DNA from 3 places in the Anabaena sp. PCC 7108 genome. Region 3 is predicted to be linked to each of the others. Evidence: predicted binding sites of a transcription regulator. Region 3 holds the regulator's gene; each other region holds the start of a gene.

Region 1 (3,213 bases), 630 kb from region 3:
TCTTTGATTGCTACACAACGCTAATGACTCAACCTACAAGCTCAACTATTTTTTGAGATTTAACCGATTAGTATTAACAACTTGGGTGATTTCATGTTTGGTTGATCGGGTGTTGATCCACAGCAAATTTCAGAACAAAGCCACAGAAAAAGAGAGTTTTAACCATGTTCAGAGTTCCCTGTTCTCTGTTCCCTGCTGTAAATTCTTTGCAAGACAGTAAAAGCTAAAAGCAAAATAATACTACTGGCACAGGCTATCATCACCATCAAACTCATCCCCTGCGCTCTCATTGCCAACAAGTTAAAACACAACGTAATTGACCACAATGTAAAAGCAGCATGGCGTTGAGATAATCCCCAAGCCAGTAAGCGGTGATGCAAATGGTCTTTACCAGGAGTACTCAGAGGGTTTTTTCCTGCCAAGAGTCGCCGGATAAACACCTGAGTAGTGTCTAAAACTGGCAACAGTAGAAATAAAACCGTGGGGATCAGAGCATAAACGGTATTTTGTTGAAGTTTGCCTAAAATACTAGTTGCTGCTAGTACATAACCAAAAAAATAGGCTCCAGCATCACCCATGATAATACGTGACGGATGGAAATTATGGCGCAAAAAGCCCAATGCTGCTCCTGCCAAAGCAGCCAAAACTAAGGTAGCCGCCGCCCGATTATTAAATTGGGCAGAAACAGCTAACAAACTCATAGCAGTAATAAAGCTAATTCCTCCTGCCAAACCATCCATGCCATCCATCAAGTTAATAGCATTGGTAATACCTACAACCCACAAAATAGTCAACGCCATCGACAGTAGCGAATCAATAGGAGTACCAAACATCACTTTGATGCTGATACCATTGGCAACCAGCAACAGTGCTGTTGTAATTTGCGCCCACAAACGGACAGAAGGGGGTAAGCCAAATTGGTCATCAATAAAGCCCACAAGGACTAATATCGAACCTCCTAACAGAATCGTTAAAACTTGAGCTAATACGCCTTGGAGTTCAATAGGACGTAAAAGGCTGGCTAGTACCAAAGCGGCAATTACACCAGCATAGATAGCCAAACCTCCTGCATTAGGTAAAGGTTCTCGATTGAGTCGCCGGGCGTTAGGTTGGTCTGCCCAACCCACCCGCAAAGCAAATTTGCGTATAATTGGCATTAAACGCCACGTTACCAGCCAAGCCAAGATAAAAGTAAAAACTACCGCCAACCAGCCGGTGCCGCTAGGGTCAGCAATACCAAGGGACTTCAGGGAGTTATCTAGGTTCATCTCCCAATTCCACCATTACTGCCAGTATCTAAAATGAGCATTAACCCTAATATTAATCAATTTTTTATTTGTATCTGTTAAATTCAGTAGCTGAGGCACTTAGCACTCTTTGCCTGTGAGTGCTAAATTGTCTAATGGAAGCGCTAGAGAAATAAAACATGGCCAAGATTATTGCATTTAATGAAGAATCACGACGGTCTTTAGAAAAGGGTATTAACGCCTTGGCTGACGCGGTGAAAATCACCTTGGGGCCAAAAGGTCGTAATGTCCTTTTAGAAAAAAAATTTGGTATACCTCAAATTGTCAACGATGGTATCACTGTTGCCAAAGAAATTGAACTAGAAGATCCTCTGGAAAATACCGGAGCTAGACTAATTCAAGAAGTAGCCTCCAAAACCAAAGATATTGCTGGAGATGGCACTACTACTGCCACGGTTTTAGCACAGGCTATCATTAAGGAAGGGTTAAAGAACGTTGCCGCCGGCACAAACCCCATTAGCTTAAAACGAGGAATTGATAAAACCGTTGAATTGCTAGTGGCAGAAATTGCCAAAATAGCCAAGCCAGTAGAAGGTAGTGCGATCGCTCAAGTTGCTACTGTTTCTGCTGGTAATGACGAAGAAGTTGGCAATATGCTGGCTCTAGCAATGGAAAAAGTCACCAAAGATGGTGTCATCACCGTTGAAGAATCCAAATCCCTCACAACTGAACTAGAAGTAGTCGAAGGGATGCAAGTTGACCGGGGTTACATTTCCCCCTACTTCATCACCAACAACGAACGGATGACGGTGGAATTTGAAAACGCCCGCATTTTGATTACCGACAAAAAAATCAGCAGCATTCAGGATTTAGTACCTGTATTAGAAAAAGTTGCCCGTGCAGGTCAAGCTTTGCTGATCATTGCCGAAGATGTGGATGGAGACGCTTTGGCCACTTTAGTTGTCAACAAAGCACGGGGTGTGCTGACGGTTGCAGCAATTAAAGCCCCTGGATTTGGTGAACGCCGCAAAGCTTTATTACAGGATATCGCCATTCTCACAGATGGACAGATGATTTCTGAAGAAATCGGTTTAAGTCTGGACACCGCTACTTTAGAAATGTTGGGTACTGCCCGCCAAATCATCATTGACAAAGAAAACACTACTATTGTCGCTGGTAGCACCACTAAGCCAGAAATCCAACAGCGAATTGCTCAAATTCGCAAGCAGTTAGAAGAAACTGATTCTGACTACGACACAGAAAAATTGCAAGAACGCATCGCTAAACTAGCTGGTGGTGTGGCAGTTATCAAGGTGGGTGCAGCTACAGAAACCGAACTCAAAGACCGTAAACTGCGGATTGAAGATGCACTCAACGCTACTAAAGCCGCAGTCGAAGAGGGTATTGTCCCTGGTGGTGGCACTACTCTGATTTATCTGGCTTCCAAAATAGAAGCAATTAAAAACAGCCTCGACCCCGAAGAAAGGATTGGCGCTGAGATTGTCGAAAGAGCGCTAGAAGCTCCCTTACGTCAAATTGCAGACAATGCTGGTGTTGAAGGTTCCGTGATTGTTGCCAAAGTGCGAGAAACTGATATTAACATCGGCTATAACGCTGCTACAGACGAATTTGAAGATTTAATTGTCGCAGGTATTATCGATCCTGCTAAAGTTGTCCGTTCAGCTTTACAAAACGCCGCTTCTATTGCTGGGATGGTTTTAACTACCGAAGCAATCATCGTTGAGAAGCCTGAGAAGCAAGCTGCCGCTGCCCCTGATGCTGGTATGGGTGGCATGGGCGGTATGGGCGGTATGGGCGGCATGGGCGGCATGGGTATGTTCTAATCACCCCTTCCCCAAATAATTAATTTTTAATTTTTTTCTACAGTTTGTCTTAACAAAAAGACAAACTGTTTTTTATACCATTCAGGAATGTTGGAGAAACTTATAAATGTTATTATATCGGC
Region 2 (3,213 bases), 2.8 Mb from region 3:
GAGCCTTAACTGGAGCTTCGTTACCTTCAGCCACAATTGTGGTGCTGTCTTTGGTGATGGTGATGCGGCGAGCTTTACCCAGGCTATCTAGCTTGGTGGTATCCAGCTTCAAACCAGCATCTTCGGTGATGAGTAGACCACCAGTCAAGACGGCAATATCTTCTAGCATAGCCTTACGGCGATCGCCAAAACCAGGAGCCTTAACAGCTGCAACGTTGAGTACACCGCGCAAACGGTTAACTACCAAAGTTGCTAAAGCTTCTTTTTCGATATCTTCGGCGATAATTACCAAAGGACGACCAGAACGAGCTACTTGCTCAAGTACAGGTACTAAGTCTTGGACTAAAGCAATCTTCTTGTCGGTTAACAAGATGTAAGGCTCATCGAAGACTGTTTCCATCCGCTCTGCATCAGTAGCGAAGTAAGGAGAGATATAGCCTTTGTCAAAGCGCATCCCTTCGGTGATTTCCAATTCGGTGGTCATAGACTTCCCTTCTTCTAGGGAAATTACGCCTTCCTTACCAACCTTATCCATAGCTTGAGCAATCATGCTGCCGACTTCTTCGTCGTTACCAGCAGAAATTGCCGCAACTTGGGCGATCGCTTTAGAATCTTCTACAGGACGAGCGTGTTCAGCAATTTTTTCCACTAAAAACGCGGATGCTTTATCAATACCGCGCTTCAATAAAATTGCATTAGCACCAGCTGCAACGTTCCGCAAGCCTTCTTTAACAATAGCGTGAGCCAAAACGGTAGCTGTGGTTGTACCATCACCCGCAGCGTCATTAGTTTTAGAAGCAGCTTGACGAATTAGAGCTACACCTGTGTTTTCGATGTGGTCTTCTAATTCAATTTCTTTAGCGATGGTGACACCATCATTAACGATTTGTGGTGCGCCAAATTTCTTCTCTAGAACTACGTTGCGACCTTTAGGACCAAGGGTTACAGCAACAGCCTCAGCTAAGATATCAATACCGCGTTCTAGAGCGCGACGGGCGTTTTCGTTGTAAATAATGCGCTTTGCCATATAAGTCTAAATCCAGGTAAAGGTAATAACTTAAAATTTGTCTTGAATGTGGTGATTGGTAATTGGTAATTGTTCATAGGGGAAAACTCTTTCCCAGTCTCCAATACCTCATACCCCTCATCACCTTTTTAGATCACGACTGCTAGAATATCCTTCTCAGAAAGCAGTACATATTCTTCAGTGCCGAGCTTGATGTCAGTGCCTGCATACTTGGAGTAAAGCACCTTATCGCCGATTTTAATTTCCATTTCCTGACGGTTGCCGTCGTCATTACGCTTGCCAGGACCAAGGGCTACTACTTCCCCTACCTGGGGCTTTTCCTTAGCGGTGTCTGGCAAATACAGACCACCTGCGGTCTTTTCTTCAGCGGCGGTCACTTTCACGAAAACGCGATCGCCCAAAGGTTGAACTGTAGAAACGCTTAGAGATACAGCTGCCATAAAAATTTTTCTTGCCTTATTAGCACTCTCGACTCCTGAGTGCTAATTTACCGAAGTGCAGCATCTAATGGCAATAATTCCAGGTGTACGGGTTCCCGAACTATGAAATCGCGGCTGTACTTAAGTATTTATACTTAATTAATATAGTTGTCAGGTTTTGTTGCGTAGGTAATGAATATTTTTATATGGACAACTTTATTTGCAAAGCTGGCAAATTGTTATAGAACTGTAATCAGGGAGCCGCTCAATGAGTAACATTGTCGTCCAATCCTCAAAACTACTAAAGCCGTGGAACTTCAAAGCTCAAATCATTGTTGGGACAATCTAGAACTGGCAAATATTCACCGACAAGGTTGCTTTTTTCCCTGAGCAGAGGTTGCTCACTCCTGGTCAAAACAAGCTAGTCTGGTATTCGGAGAATGCTTGAAACCACCACTCAAGGAGCTACATCTCAACCAACTGCTTTCGTCGTCATCCCATTTGCATCTTCAGAACTAAAGCCAACTGCTTGCGTGTTTGTTGTTCTAGGCAGATAATGGTAGTTTACCCAGATGGGGTCTGGTATAGCCAAACGAAACCGGAAGTCATTGAGCGGATCATCCAAGAACACTTAATCGGCATAATGGTGGTGGTTGAAGGATATGCATTTTTGACCCATCCTTTGCCAGAAACTTATCCCGTTTCTCGTAAACCTCTAAATATAGAGGCTTAACATCCAAAGGAGATACTAGGGCAGCAGTAAGCGAATGAAAGTGCGGGTTAGTTTTGAGCTAGGATCATCTTCAGTCGGTACTGAAGATGTCAACCAAAAGGATTTTGATTTTATCAATCTTTTTTAGCCCCCTCCTTTCAAAGCGATATATAATAGCGCATTATAAATACCGTTGCTCTCCGTATGCTTACTGGAATTTTGCCATTGAACCATCAGTTTCTTAAAAGTGACCGTCACTTTTTAAACTTCGAGGCAGCAAGGGCAGGTTAAGTGGGAAAAAAAACAGCATCTCAATAATCCACCATAAAGGATAACTATTCAAGACCTTGATGGATCGAAGCGCGACAAGTGCCACTGCTATGAAAGAGCCCAGCATGAAAGATCACAAACGACTTCTATTGATTGACGATGACCCTAACCTCATCTTGCTGGTGAAGGATTACTTGGAATTCCGGGGATACGAAGTCATCACAGCCGAAAATGGACGAGAAGCTCTGGATATTTTAGAACATGAAGTTCCAGACATGATTATCTGTGATGTGATGATGCCGGAAATGGACGGATATACTTTCGTTGAACAAGTCCGGCAAAGCGAACGTACTAGTTGGATACCTGTTCTTTTCCTCTCTGCTAAAGGACAAAGTGCAGACCGAGTTAAAGGTCTGAACAAAGGTGCTGATGTATACATGGTCAAACCTTTTGAACCAGAAGAACTCGTAGCACAAGTAGAATCCTCACTGAAGCAAACTATCCGTTGGAAAGAACACCAGACAAAGGGAGGGGAAAATGGTTCCCGTATCCAAGTTCCCTTTGATGTGCAGTTAACCCCAACCGAACTGAAAGTAGTCCAGTTTGTAGCCAGAGGTTTAGCTAACCGGGAAATTGCTGAAGAATTAAATGTCAGTCAGCGTACCGTTGAAAGCCATGTATCCAATATGTTGGGTAAAACTAATCTCCACAACCGCACCGAACTAGCGCGTTGGGCGATTGAAAATCAAATGGCTTAAACCCACTGCTGATTTGGTGAAATTCTA
Region 3 (3,213 bases):
TAAGGTGCGTCAGATATCAACAATCTGTTTATTTGCAGGATTTATGCAGTCTGACGCACCCTACAACTTGAGCGTCAGTATAAAAGATAAGTATTCAACTGGACATGATATCAGTTGTTGTCCTAACCGCCCTGTTCGTAACTATATACAGTGCATTTACAACCAACAAGCGTGCCAGAAATAGCTTTAGTTTGTGGGTAAATTTTCAGGTAAAGATGGACGCACACACAAATATATTAAAGCCCCAAATAAGGGAATTGCAGCAAATAACCAAAATAATTGCTTGTGCTGCCAACCACGTCTTGTCATATCATCTCCTAGTAAAGTGGGAAATAATAGACTCAACATACAAAAATCTAAACTCATGACATGAATAAAACGGCTTGTTTGCCATTGCTGTACAAAGTTCCCCCAGTCTCCTTGTAAAGCATAGGCAAATAAAAGCCCTGCACCTAAAGTTAATAAAATCCCATTTATCCGTGAATCTAAAAGTTTGATAATTAGACTTTTTTTACCTACAAACTCTTGATTTGATGCTCTAAAAACCAAGTATGGTAAAATAGCAAAAGCCCCAACTGCAAAAGAAGCAGTAGCAAATGGCCAAGCGGGGATTTTTTGCCCTGTACCATCAATAAATAAAACGGCGCTGTAGATGAAAGGCCATACACCCATGATATTAAATAAGGCGATAACTAAAGGGTTAATGCCTTGCCATTCACCAGTAGAAATATTTTTAATTAACTCTAAACTTGCTGGGAAATTGTCAGGAGGAGCAAATAAAAAGGCGTAGGAAATAAATCCTAGCCATAATAAAGCAAAAGCAATTTTTCTGAACATGATTTAAGTAGTTTAACTGAAAGCTTCTGAGAGGTAATCTGCGGCTGCGGCTACAACAGCGATCGCACTTTCATAGTCTAACCTTGTTGGACCCAAAACTCCCACACTTCCCACTGGTACAGAACCCCGACGATAGGGAGAAGAAATCAAAGTACAAGTGCGAATTGGTTCTAATGGATTTTCTGCACCAATCCGAACTGTCACCCTTGACTTACCTGCATCCTCTGTTTCTGGCTCCTCACAAATTAACCGCCATAGTTGTTCTTGTTCTTCTTCCAGCAGATGGATAATTGTTTGTACTTGATGTACTTGGGAAAACTCTGGTTGACGCAAAACTTCTCCTACACCCCGCACCATAATTTGTGTAGTAGCTGGTGCAAAAGTGTGACGAGTTAATTCTAACAATGAATTTTTCAAGAATTCGCCATAGCGTTGAAATTCTTGATCCAATTCACTCCAGTCCAGATGAGCTAATTCCAACAGACTGCGGCCTCTTAAATGGCTATTCAAAAAATTAGATACAATCTGCAACTCATGATCAATTACCTCTGGATCTGGTTTAGTTTCTGATGACGCTGTAAATAAATCCATCACCTTAGAATGTGTCTCATAACCATCAGTCACCACAATCAGCATAATCTTACTTGATTCAATTTGCACTAATTGCAAATGTCGTAACTGTGCTGTACTGGTTTGCGGCATAGTAATTAAGGTAATACAGCCACTCAAAGTTGCCAAAATTTGGGCAGCTCCGTGCAGTAGGGCTTCCAAACCCCAATCTTCACCAGGCCGAAGTTGTTGTAATGCAGCTTCTACCTCTTTATTGACAGCTTCCGTACCCCTGTCTTGGGAAATACTACGCGCACGGAGAAGCCAACTACCTGTAGCATCTTGCAAAGAAGGTGTAATCAGTTGGTCAACATAAATGCGATAACCAGAATCAGAAGGTATTCTGCCAGCAGAAGTGTGAGGTTGGTAAAGTAATCCAGATTTTTCTAAAACTCCCATCACATTGCGAATTGTAGCGGAGCTAACACCCAGGTCAAACTCCTCAATTAGAGCCTTGGAACCAACAGGTTCTGCGGTAGCAATATAGTGGCGTACAATTGCCCAAAGTATATGCTGTTGTCGATTGGTTAGTTGGACTTGCATAGGAGATATTTTACTGAAGGCAAATTTTAAACAAAGTTTGAAAAAAAGTTGTGGCTTTTACCACTAAAAAATATTCAGTATGAATTTGTTTAAGATAGCAGATTATATATTTATGTAATAAAAATTTCCAGCAAAACGCTACTTAAGCGTATTTACCAAGACAGTCTGCTGATTGCTACAGTGTCTATCTTGAGAAGATTATCTCATCCTTTACCGTATACTCTCACAGTAGATTAACAAAAGCAGTATTTTAAGTTACAAATATGTGATTTAGCTTTTGTCTCCTTTATCTTACCAACTCCAAAGGAATCCTCAATCATTTGTGAAAAATTTTCAGTAGTTTAAGCATTGCTCAATCTACGTATTTTTCACAAATATAATCCCTAATACTGTGGAACTGAAGGATCTACTAGTATAGAGTAGGCAGCAATACCACCACCAATATTTTTAACATTTGTGAATCCTTGCGCCACTAACCATTGGCACATCTGGGCAGAACGAACACCATGATGACAGAGTACAAGGGTTTCAGCTTCCGAGTCAAAGCGAGTAGAAACCTCTTCGTTCCATTGAGCAAATTCGCTGAGGGGAAGGTTAACAAAGCCCTCAATGCTGGCTATTGCCACTTCTTGGGGTTCTCGTACATCCATCAACTGTAGTCCCGAATCACCAGCAGCTAGACGTTGTGCTAGTTCCTCTACGCTAATTTGGATAAAAGATTGACCTGTCATGCAATTACTCTAAATAATGCTCATATTATTTATGTTGACAGAAAAAATGAGAAAAATCCTGTTTTCTAATGCTTAGAAGTTGCGCTTCTATCCTAAAATCGAAAACGGAGCATTTACTAGGTCTAATGTGAACAGTCAAAGCTCATTTTTTAGGTTCCTAGTAGCTGGTGCGATCGCCCTGCTACTGTTTAGTATTGCTGGTTTTTACTGGTTTTTTGCCAAAAGTCCGGTTGGCCTAGTGATTTCTCGCTCTCAACCTGGTGCGGCTGTATTCATATCAAAGCTGTCACCTGTGATGGTGTCATTACTGGTAAATCCCGAAGGTTTACCAGGATTGGAGCAAAAAGGAGAAATTTCCCAGATTAAAGCTAATCTATTGGCTAAAACTAGCATAGATTATCAAGAAGATATTAAACCTTGGCTGGGAAATGAAATTACATTGGCTGTGACTAGCCCAGATATAGACCGCGATCCAGAAAACGGACTACAATCA

Evidence for each region. The regulator HrcA, encoded in region 3, represses chaperone genes, less so after heat shock. The targets are predictions, from matches to a motif close to TTAGCACTCNNGANTCNNGAGTGCTAA.
Region 1: a site for HrcA is predicted at 1,368-1,394, ahead of groL (chaperonin GroEL). Genes of this name have one in related genera too.
Region 2: a site for HrcA is predicted at 1,487-1,513, ahead of groES (co-chaperone GroES). Genes of this name have one in related genera too.

Annotation. Positions count from the first base shown of each region.
Region 1 covers NZ_KB235896.1:775,538-778,750, forward strand. The annotation lists gene ANA7108_RS0104260 (MraY family glycosyltransferase) at 159-1,268, opposite strand; gene groL (chaperonin GroEL) at 1,427-3,091, shown strand.
Region 2 covers NZ_KB235896.1:2,970,600-2,973,812, reverse strand. The annotation lists gene groL (chaperonin GroEL) at 1-1,027, opposite strand, end outside; gene groES (co-chaperone GroES) at 1,156-1,467, opposite strand; gene ANA7108_RS30695 (hypothetical protein) at 2,003-2,179, shown strand; gene ANA7108_RS0114020 (response regulator transcription factor) at 2,509-3,186, shown strand.
Region 3 covers NZ_KB235896.1:148,929-152,141, forward strand. The annotation lists gene ANA7108_RS0101420 (hypothetical protein) at 187-837, opposite strand; gene hrcA (heat-inducible transcriptional repressor HrcA) at 850-1,989, opposite strand; gene ANA7108_RS0101430 (rhodanese-like domain-containing protein) at 2,373-2,720, opposite strand; gene ANA7108_RS0101435 (DUF3352 domain-containing protein) at 2,848-3,213, shown strand, end outside.